3 regions of the Pseudomonas sp. SDO5271_S396 genome follow, and region 3 is predicted to be linked to each of the others. Evidence: riboswitches for the same ligand, from Rfam matches in the RefSeq annotation. Region 3 holds a riboswitch; each other region holds the start of a gene.
What was found. A riboswitch is a leader RNA that binds a small molecule or an ion and turns the genes downstream of it on or off. The one in region 3 is predicted to bind cobalamin.
Positions count from the first base shown of each region.

Region 1 (3,270 bases), on a different contig from region 3:
CAGACGCAGGCTGGGGTAATCGTCGGGCAACTGCTGGGCCGCTTCGGCCAGCAGCGCCAGGCTGGAGTCGCCACTGCACAGGATCACCAGTTCGGCGGGGGTTTGTCCAAGGTCGGCAATATTGTCGTCCGAGACGAAACCACCGGGCTGGGTCCTGAGCAGGTGCATGGGTCAGACGCTGAGGGCAGCGCGCAGTTGCGCTTCGAGGCCCGCCGCATCCAGTTCCTGACCGATCAGTACCAGGCGCGTCGTGCGGGCTTCATCGGCGCCCCAGGCACGGTCGAAATGCTTGTCGAAACGCGTGCCCACCCCCTGGATCAACAGGCGCATCGGCTTGTTCGGGATGGCCGCGAAGCCCTTGATGCGCAGGATGCCGTGTTGCACCACCAATTGGGTCAGCGCGTCGAGCAGCAACGCTTCGTCGGCTTGCGGCAGGTCGATGGAAATGGAGTCGAACGCGTCGTGATCGTGGTCATGGTCGTCTTCACCTTCGTGGTGATGATCGTGATGGCTGTGACGACCATCGATGTGCTCTTCGGAGCCGGCGCCCAGGCCGATCAGTACGTCCAGCGGCAGACGACCGCTGCTGGCTTCGACGATCTTCACCGCTGGCGGCAGTTCTTCGGCGACTTCCAGGCGTACCCGGGCCAGGTCTTCCGGGTTGATCAGGTCGGTCTTGTTGAGGATCACCAGGTCGGCGCTGGCCAGTTGGTCGGCAAACAGCTCGTGCAGCGGCGATTCGTGGTCCAGGTTCGGGTCCAGTTTGCGCTGGGCATCGACTTGGTCCGGGAAAGCGGCGAAGGTGCCCGCGGCCACGGCCGGGCTGTCGACCACGGTGATCACCGCGTCGACGGTGCAGGCGCTGCGGATTTCCGGCCACTGGAAGGCTTGTACCAAAGGTTTTGGCAGGGCCAGGCCCGAGGTTTCGATGAGGATGTGGTCAAGGTCGCCACGACGGGCTACCAGTTCGCGCATCACCGGGAAAAACTCTTCCTGCACGGTGCAGCACAGGCAACCGTTGGCCAGTTCGAACACCCGGCCAACGGCCTCTTCTTCGGTGCAACCGATGGAGCACTGCTTGAGGATTTCACCGTCGATGCCCAGCTCGCCGAACTCGTTGACGATCACGGCGATGCGACGGCCCTGGGCGTTGTCGAGCATATGGCGCAGCAAGGTGGTTTTGCCCGAGCCGAGGAAACCGGTAACGATGGTGACGGGGAGTTTGGCCAGTGTTTTCATCGGATGCCCTTTGGGGCGGGCATACGGGACGATAGGCCCTGCGACGGCGCGCAGCAGCGGATTTCGTCACCGGATCACCCCGCCCGGTTGAAGTAGAAAATCGGTTGCGAGGCAGGTCTCCTGGCTTGGGGCGTGCGGGTCTTGCGACCGGCGCTGGCTGCGCCTTCCCGCCGTTTTGGCAGTGGCGTGGCAGTCAGTTGAACCCTTCACAGTTGCGGGGGCAGCCGCGGCTTGGACCGCGTTCCCTTCTTAGCTCCGGCCTGGGCTGGAGAACCTCGAGGGTGCAAGGCTACGCAGTGCAGTCGGGATGGTCAATGTCAGCGGGCTTTATTGAAGAACCCACAAGCACACTGCCTGCCGACATTGCAGGCCTGATCATATTGACGCGAATACATGACGTATGAATTTGCAATACTTATCAACCCTGTACATGGAACAATTAAAAGACCCACGCCACATAGGGAAGGCAGCACAAACATTCTGTCTAGTTAAGTCAGCCATAAACTTGACATCTCCTAGACAGTTAGCCATCCAACATATAACAGTTGAGATAAACCTATGTCTACTTCCACCTCTATGCGCACCGACGTCACCCCGCATTTCGCACAACTGAATGAAACCTCACAAACTTCAACCTCACGCCCTCTTGCGGCGTTGGGTGATAAAGAATTGGCGATAAAAGTAATGGAAATGGGCTCTGCGCTCGATCCCTGGGGAAACAACTTCTTCACGATCCATACCGCCTATCAGTGACACAAGGCAAACTGGAGAACGGCCAACCGGCTACCCAAGAACAAATGGACACGATGAAAGAGTTCCTGGCACGCCCTGACCTTTATAACCTTCTCGATCTCATGCCCAATGGTGGCGTCGAAGACGGAAAAATATATCTGGACTCAGTTGCAACATTTGCGGAAGAGATTTCGCAGGTGAGTGATCGTAGGTTGATGGAGTTTGCCAAGCTATTTCATAGCACTTTCGACACCACAGGTAACGGCTATGTCAACTTCAACGAACTAAAAAAAGCCGAAGATCGCGACATTCCCGAACTGGCAAAAAAAGTTGCCCGGGAATTACTCGCACGCCCAGAACTCCTTAAGCAATTGGATATTGGTATCGGCTTCCTCGGGTTCGCAGGCAAGGATGATGAACGCTATGACGTTACCAACCTCGACTATATGATTAAAAACAGTTCCAGGCGGGTTAATTACCTATTCAGGAGTCGAACTGTCTGATCTGTCGGAAGGACGAGGCGTATAACACTTGAGTCATCAACCTCTGGTATTTGACGCGCATTGCTCGCCCATGCTCTCCTACACACCTTGTTTCGGGTGCCCTTCACAGGGTGAAACGGGAAACCGGTACGCCATACCCCTATGGCAAGTCCGGTGCTGCCCCCGCAACGGTAAGCGAGCGAAGCGTCAGATCCACTGTGCATACGCATGGGAAGGCGACACTTTCAAAGGCGAACAGCCCCTCGCAAGCCCGGAGACCGGCCCGAAAAAATCAGATAACAAACCCGCGGTGGGCGGGCGCTGTTCAGAACCCTGCGTGCCTGGCTCGCGGGGTTTTCATGCGCTCGTATCACCCTGAAACCCTGAAGGGACGCGCCATGTCGATCATCAGCAGCACTTCGCACGCCACAGGCAACACCACCACTCTCAGCCAACGCCTGACCGCCGCCATCGGTGCGTCGATCCTCGGCGCGTGCCTGGTGTATTTCGCCGGTTTCTCCCATATCGAAGCGGTACACAACGCTGCTCACGATACTCGCCACAGCGCCGCGTTCCCGTGCCACTGAGACCTGCCGACATGATCAAGCGTATTGCCCAAACCGCAGGCTTCACCGGCCTGCTGGCCGCCCTGCTGCTGACCCTTTTGCAAAGCTTCTGGGTCGCCCCACTGATTCTGCAGGCGGAAACCTACGAAAACGCCCCCGCCGCCACCGAAGTGGCCCATGAGCATGCCGAAGGCGCCGCCGCCCACAGCCATGATGCCGAGGCCTGGGAGCCGGAAGATGGTTGGCAGCGC
Region 1 covers NZ_JBSVWB010000062.1:25,338-28,607, reverse strand. Annotated here, with positions in the region: gene cobN (cobaltochelatase subunit CobN) at 1-168, opposite strand, end outside; gene cobW (cobalamin biosynthesis protein CobW) at 172-1,239, opposite strand; cobalamin riboswitch at 1,333-1,532, opposite strand; gene ACW9IN_RS27305 (hypothetical protein) at 1,798-1,992, shown strand; gene ACW9IN_RS27300 (hypothetical protein) at 2,046-2,474, shown strand; cobalamin riboswitch at 2,552-2,754, shown strand; gene ACW9IN_RS27295 (CbtB domain-containing protein) at 2,852-3,040, shown strand; gene ACW9IN_RS27290 (CbtA family protein) at 3,052-3,270, shown strand, end outside.
Region 1: linked by a shared signal. The riboswitch ahead of cobW (cobalamin biosynthesis protein CobW) and the one ahead of cobO (cob(I)yrinic acid a,c-diamide adenosyltransferase) in region 3 are both predicted to bind cobalamin.

Region 2 (3,270 bases), on a different contig from region 3:
GCCACCAGCGCCTTCCGCACCTGGCGTCGCCAGCCGGTCAGTCAGCGTGCCGAACTGTTGCTGGCCCTGGCCGCCGCGCTGCGCGAGCAAGCCGAAGAAATGGCGCAAATGATCACCCTGGAAATGGGCAAACCCATCGCCCAGGCCCGTGCCGAAATCGAAAAATGCGCCGGGCTCGGCGAATGGTACGCCGCCCACGGTCCGGCCATGCTCGCACCGGAACCGACCCTGGTGGACAACGGCAGCGCCCAGATCGAATACCGCCCGCTGGGCCCTGTCCTCGCCGTGATGCCGTGGAACTTCCCGGTCTGGCAGGTGCTGCGCGGCGCCGTGCCGACCATGCTCGCCGGCAACACCTACGTACTCAAACACGCCCCGAATGTGATGGGCAGCGCTTACCTGATCCAGCAAGCGTTCCGCAAAGCCGGCTTCGCGCAAGGTCTGTTCGAAGTGATCAATGTGGCCAACGACGGCGTGTCCAAGGCCATCGCCGACCCACGCATCGCCGCCGTGACCCTCACCGGCAGCGTGCGCGCCGGTGTCGCCATTGGTTCCCAGGCCGGTGCCGCGCTGAAAAAATGCGTGTTGGAACTGGGCGGCTCCGACCCGTTCATCGTGCTCAACGACGCCGACCTCGACGCCGCCGTCCAGGCCGCGCTGATCGGTCGCTTCCAGAACAGCGGCCAGGTCTGCGCCGCCGCCAAGCGCCTGATCATCGAAGCCAGTGTGGCCGAAGCCTTCACCGCCAAGTTCCTCGAAGCCAGCCGCGCACTGGTGATGGGTGATCCGACCTCGGCCACCACCTATATCGGCCCGATGGCCCGCTTCGACCTGCGCGACGAGTTGCATGACCAGGTCCAGGCCACTCTGGAGGAAGGCGCGACCCTGCTGCTGGGCGGCAACAAGGTGCCCGGCGCCGGCAACTACTATGAGCCGACGGTGCTGGCCAACGTCACCGACCAGATGACCTCGTTCAAGCAGGAACTGTTCGGCCCGGTAGCGTCGATCATCACCGCCCGCGACGCCGACCACGCCGTGGCCCTGGCCAACGACAGCGAATTCGGCCTGACCGCCAGCATCTTCACCACCGATGCGGCCAAAGCCCGGCATATCGCCAACCAGCTGGAAACCGGCGGGATCTTCGTCAACGCCTTCAGCGTCTCCGACCCTCGGGTGGCGTTTGGCGGCATCAAGAAAAGCGGGTTCGGCCGCGAGCTGTCGCACTTCGGCGTGCGGGAGTTCTGCAACGCCCAGACGGTGTGGCTGGATCGCAAATAACCCGGCATTGTCCCCAATGCCAGTCAGTTAAGGAACCAAAGGGCGGCCAAGTTCCCCATCGCCTGCCCAATCGACTACCATACCGCGCCGGTTCCCAAACGGGACTAATAGGGAATCCGAAGCGCGGCCCGCCCGCGTCAATCGGAACTGCCCCCGCAACTGTAGCTGCCGAGCCTGCTCCCGAGCGCCACTGGACCTTGTCCGGGAAGGCCGAAGCGTGGTGATGACGCACGAGTCAGGAGACCTGCCGGCCCAAGCTCGATCACTAACCGGCGGGGTGTCCGGGAAGGACATCCTTGCCCTGCCCTTCAGGCGGTCCATGGCTGTATTTCCATTACCGTACCTCCCCAACTCACTGTACGGTTCAAACGGAGATTGCCCCCATGCTGCCACGTGTCACCGCCCTGTTCGCCGGCCTCGGCTTCTGCGCCCTGGCCCAGGCCGCGCCCACCCAGTACCCGTTGACCGTGGAAAACTGCGGCGCACGCGTCACCTTCCAGCAGGCCCCCGCGCGCAGCGTGACCATCGGCCAGGCTGCCACCGAAATGCTCTACGCCCTGGGCGTGGGCGATAAAGTGGTCGGCACTTCGCTGTGGTTCAACAATGTGCTGCCGCAGTTCAAGGCACAGAACGACAGCATCGAGCGCCTGGCCAACAACGAACCGAGCTTCGAGGCCGTGATCGCCAAGCGCCCGCAACTGGTGGCCGCCGAGCTGGAATGGGTGGTAGGCCCGCAAGGCGTGGTCGGTACCCGCGAGCAATTCCACGAGCTGAAGATCCCCACCTACCTGCTGCCCTCCGACTGCGAAGGCAAGGACAACCTGGTGGGCGCCGATGGCACGCGCCTGGAGCCGTTCCGCATCGAGACTATCTATAAAAGCATCAGCCAGCTCGCGCAGATTTTCGACGTGCAGGATCGCGGCCAGCAACTGAACGACGAGCTCAAGGCGCGCCTGGCCAAGTCGGTGGCCACCGCGCAGAGCAAGGGCCTCAAGCAGGCCAGCGCGCTGGTATGGTTCTCCAGCTCGGAAATGGCCAGCGACCCGTACGTGGCCGGACACAAAGGCATTCCGCAATTCATGCTGCAGACCCTCGGTCTGCATAACGTGGTGCAGTCCGATGAAGAGTGGCCCGCCGTCGGCTGGGAAACCCTCGCCAAGGCCAACCCCACCTTCCTCGTGATCGCCCGCATGGACCGCCGCCGCTACCCCGCCGACGACCATGAAAAGAAACTCGCCTTCCTGCGCAGCGACCCGGTCACGCGCAACATGGACGCGGTGAAAAACAACCGCATCATCATCCTCGATGCCCTGGCGCTGCAGGCCAGCATTCGCATGTTCGACGGGCTGGAACAACTGGCCACGGCCATCGACGGCTACGACTTGCCCAAATGATGCGCACCCTACTCGCCCTGGCCCTGCTGCTGGCCGCGGTACTGGCTGGCGTGGCCATCGGCGAAACCGCCATTTCGCCCGACGTCGTGTTTCAGGTACTGGCCAATAAACTGTGGGCCGCCGGCTACGTCCTCGACCCCATCGACGAGGGCGTGGTGTGGAACTACCGCCTGACCCGTGCCCTGGTCGCCGCCGCGTGCGGTGCCGGGCTGGCGACCTGCGGGGTGATTTTGCAATCGCTGCTGCGCAATCCGTTGGCCGACCCGTACCTGCTGGGCATCAGCGCCGGCGCATCCACCGGTGCGGTGCTGGTGGCCTTGATTGGCGTGGGCGGCGGGCTGGTGTCGTTGTCGGCGGGTGCATTTGTCGGCGCCATGGCGGCGTTTGCGCTGGTGATCTTGCTGGCGCGCGCCAGCGGTTCGGCCAGCGGCACCGGCCAGATCATCCTCGCGGGCATCGCCGGCTCGCAATTGTTCAACGCGCTCACCGCGTTCCTGATCACCAAATCCGCCAGTTCCGAACAAGCCCGGGGCATTCTGTTCTGGCTGCTGGGCAACCTCAGCGGGGTACGCTGGCCCTCGGTATGGCTGGCGGTGCC
Region 2 covers NZ_JBSVWB010000012.1:6,937-10,206, forward strand. Annotated here, with positions in the region: gene ACW9IN_RS11230 (aldehyde dehydrogenase family protein) at 1-1,278, shown strand, start outside; cobalamin riboswitch at 1,350-1,544, shown strand; gene ACW9IN_RS11235 (ABC transporter substrate-binding protein) at 1,662-2,672, shown strand; gene ACW9IN_RS11240 (FecCD family ABC transporter permease) at 2,669-3,270, shown strand, end outside.
Region 2: linked by a shared signal. The riboswitch ahead of ACW9IN_RS11235 (ABC transporter substrate-binding protein) and the one ahead of cobO (cob(I)yrinic acid a,c-diamide adenosyltransferase) in region 3 are both predicted to bind cobalamin.

Region 3 (3,270 bases):
GCACCGCGCCCGCCATTGGGGCTCAGGCCACGGGCAATGGGCTGCCACTCGGTGGTGGTCAGGGAATGGTGATAGGTGTGGCCGCGCAACGTGCCTTCGGGCAATTCGACATTTTGCAGCGCCAGGGCCGCGAGTTTCTTCTGCATCACCGCATCACCCTGCAACAGGCCGACCAGTTCGGCATGATTGCCGTCGACATCGGTCAGCGAGTCCAGCAGGTAGAGCATGCCGCCACATTCGGCGAGCAGGGGTTTACCGGCGGCATGGTGGGCGCGGATGGCGTCGAGCATCGGCGTGTTTTCCGACAGCGCCTGATGATGCAGTTCCGGGTAACCGCCCGGCAGATAGAGGCTGTCGGCATCAGGCAATTGGCGATCATGGATCGGCGAGAAAAAGCGCAACTCGGCGCCCATCGCCCGCAACAGGTCGAGGCTGGCGCCGTAAGTGAAAGCAAAGGCTTCGTCGCGCGCCACGGCGATACGCACACCGTCCAGCAAAGGCTCGATCTCGGTCACAGACGGCGCGGCAAAGGCCACCGGCGGCGGCAACGCGACTTCGCAACTGCTGCCCAACGCCTCGGCGGCGGCGTCCAGGCGCAGGTCCAGGTCATTCAATTCGCTGGCTTGCACCAGGCCCAAGTGGCGACTGGGCAATTCGATACCAGTCTCGCGGGACAGCGCGCCATACCAACGCAGGCCTTCGGTGAGGCTGCCTTCGAGCAACTGCGCATGGCGCAGGGTACCGACGCGGTTGGCCAACACACCGACGAACGGCAAGTCCGGCTGGTAGCGCGCAAGGCCCAGGGCCAATGCGCCGAAGGTCTGGGCCATGGCCGTGCCGTCGATCACGCCGAGCACCGGCACGCCGAAGTGCCGCGCAAGGTCGGCGCTGGATGGCGTGCCGTCGAACAGGCCCATCACGCCTTCGATCAGGATCAGGTCGGCCTCCCCCGCCGCTTCCCACAACAGGCGACGACTTTCCTGCTCGCCCACCATCCACATGTCCAATTGATACACCGGCGCACCGCTGGCGCGTTCGTGGATCATCGGGTCGAGGAAGTCCGGGCCGCATTTGAACACACGCACCTTGCGCCCCAGGTTGCGGTGCAAACGGGCCAGCGCGGCGGTGACGGTGGTTTTGCCCTGGCCGGACGCCGGTGCGGCGATCAGGACGGCCGGGCAATGACGGGTTTGATTCAAAGTTCGACGCCCTTCTGTGCCTTGATACCGGCCTGGAATGCGTGCTTGAGCATGCCCATTTCTGTGACGGTGTCGCCCATCTCGATCAATTCGGGCTTGGCACCACGACCCGTCACCACCACGTGCTGCATGGGCGGGCGGGCTTGCAGGTCGCTGAGCACCTGATCGAGATCGAGATAACCGTGCTTGAGGGCGATGTTCAGCTCGTCCAGCACCACCAGGCCAATGGAAGGATCTTGCAGCAGCTCGCGGGACACCGCCCAGGCGGCTTCGGCGGCGGCGATATCGCGCTGGCGGTCCTGGGTCTCCCAGGTAAAGCCTTCGCCCATCACATGGAAACGCACCTGCTCCGGAAAGCGCCGGAAGAACAGTTCTTCGCCCGTGCTGTTACGCCCCTTGATGAACTGCACCACACCGCACTGCATGCCGTGGCCCATGGCGCGGGCCAGCATGCCGAATGCCGAACTGCTCTTGCCTTTGCCATTGCCGGTCAACACCAGCAGCAAACCGCACTCGTTCGGGGAATTGGCGATGCGCTCGTCGATCACGGCTTTTTTACGCAGCATGCGCGCCAGGTGGCGCTCGTCGCGGTCGGGGGAATCAGTCATGGCAGCTCTCCGTTGGGGCTGGACAAAAACGGCGGGCAGGAAAAAGGAACAGCAGACAGCCAAGCATCGCCCACCGTGATGCTGTTGAATGCTTCAGGCCGGTCTCCGGGCTCATGAGTGGCGCTTGCCGGAGCAGGCAGGCCGACGGCGCGCCTTCCCATATCGCACGCGATACAGTGGCTAAAGGCACCGTCTTGACTCATTTACCGTTGCGGGGGCAGCGCCGGATTCGCGGCAGCATGGTGGTCACATGCGCTCGCTCACCGGCTTCCCTGTTTCACTCTGTCGACACATGGGCCACAGAGCACCTGAAACAAGCCGCGAAGGTTAGTGGGTTGGGGGTGGAGCGTCAATTAAAGCCGGCCCTGCGCTTGAACCATCGGACCGCCGTGTACCTCTACTCCTACAGGCATCCAGGAGAACACCATGCATAAAACAAGACTCGCGCTGCTGATCATGCTCGCCGGCAGCCTCGCTGCCTGTGGCGAAAGCTCTACCTTGCAGGTTTCCGATGGCACGGGGCCTTCGCCCACGTTACCGGAGCCGAACAAGACATTGATCCCCACCGTCAACATCGCTCCCGCCGTGGGCTGGCCCGCCGGCGCGAAGCCGGTAGCCGCCGCCGGTACTCAGGTCGGCGCGTTTGCCGAGGGCCTGGATCATCCGCGCTGGCTGTACGTGCTGCCCAATGGCGATGTGCTGGTGGCGGAAACCAATGCGCCGCCCAAGCCGGATGACGCCACCGGTATTCGCGGCTGGGTGATGGAGAAGGTCATGGGCAGTGCCGGCGCCGGAGTGCCAAGCCGAATCGCATCACACTGCTGCGCGATGCCGACCACGACGGCATCGCCGAAACCCGCACGGTGTTCCTGGCAAACCTCAATTCTCCGTTCGGCATGACCCTGGTGGGCAACGACCTGTACGTGGCCGACTCGGACCAGTTGCTGCGTTTCCCTTATCAACCGGGGGAAACCTCGATCAAGGAGGCCGGCACCAAGGTCGTCGACCTGCCCGGCGGCACCCTTAATCACCACTGGACCAAAAACGTGGTGGCGAGCAAAGACGGCAGCAAGCTGTATGTGAGTGTGGGCTCCAACAGTAATGTCGGCGAAAACGGTCTGGAGGCCGAACAAGGTCGGGCGGCGATCTGGGAAGTGGACCGTGCCAGCGGCCAGCACCGCATCTTCGCCTCCGGCCTGCGCAACCCCAACGGCATGGCCTGGGAACCGCAAAGCGGCAAGCTATGGACCGCGGTGAACGAGCGCGATGAGATCGGCAGCGACCTGGTGCCGGACTACATCACCTCGGTCAAGGATGGCGGATTCTATGGCTGGCCGTTCAGCTACTACGGGCAGCATGTGGATGTGCGCGTCACGCCGCAGAACCCGGAATTGGTCGCCAAGGCGATTGCGCCGGACTATGCGGTAGGCCCCCACACGGCGTCCCTGGGCCTGACCTTTGCC
Region 3 covers NZ_JBSVWB010000013.1:118,915-122,184, forward strand. Annotated here, with positions in the region: gene ACW9IN_RS12300 (cobyrinate a,c-diamide synthase) at 1-1,199, opposite strand, end outside; gene cobO (cob(I)yrinic acid a,c-diamide adenosyltransferase) at 1,196-1,807, opposite strand; cobalamin riboswitch at 1,887-2,134, opposite strand; partial or broken gene ACW9IN_RS12310 (PQQ-dependent sugar dehydrogenase) at 2,234-3,270, shown strand, end outside.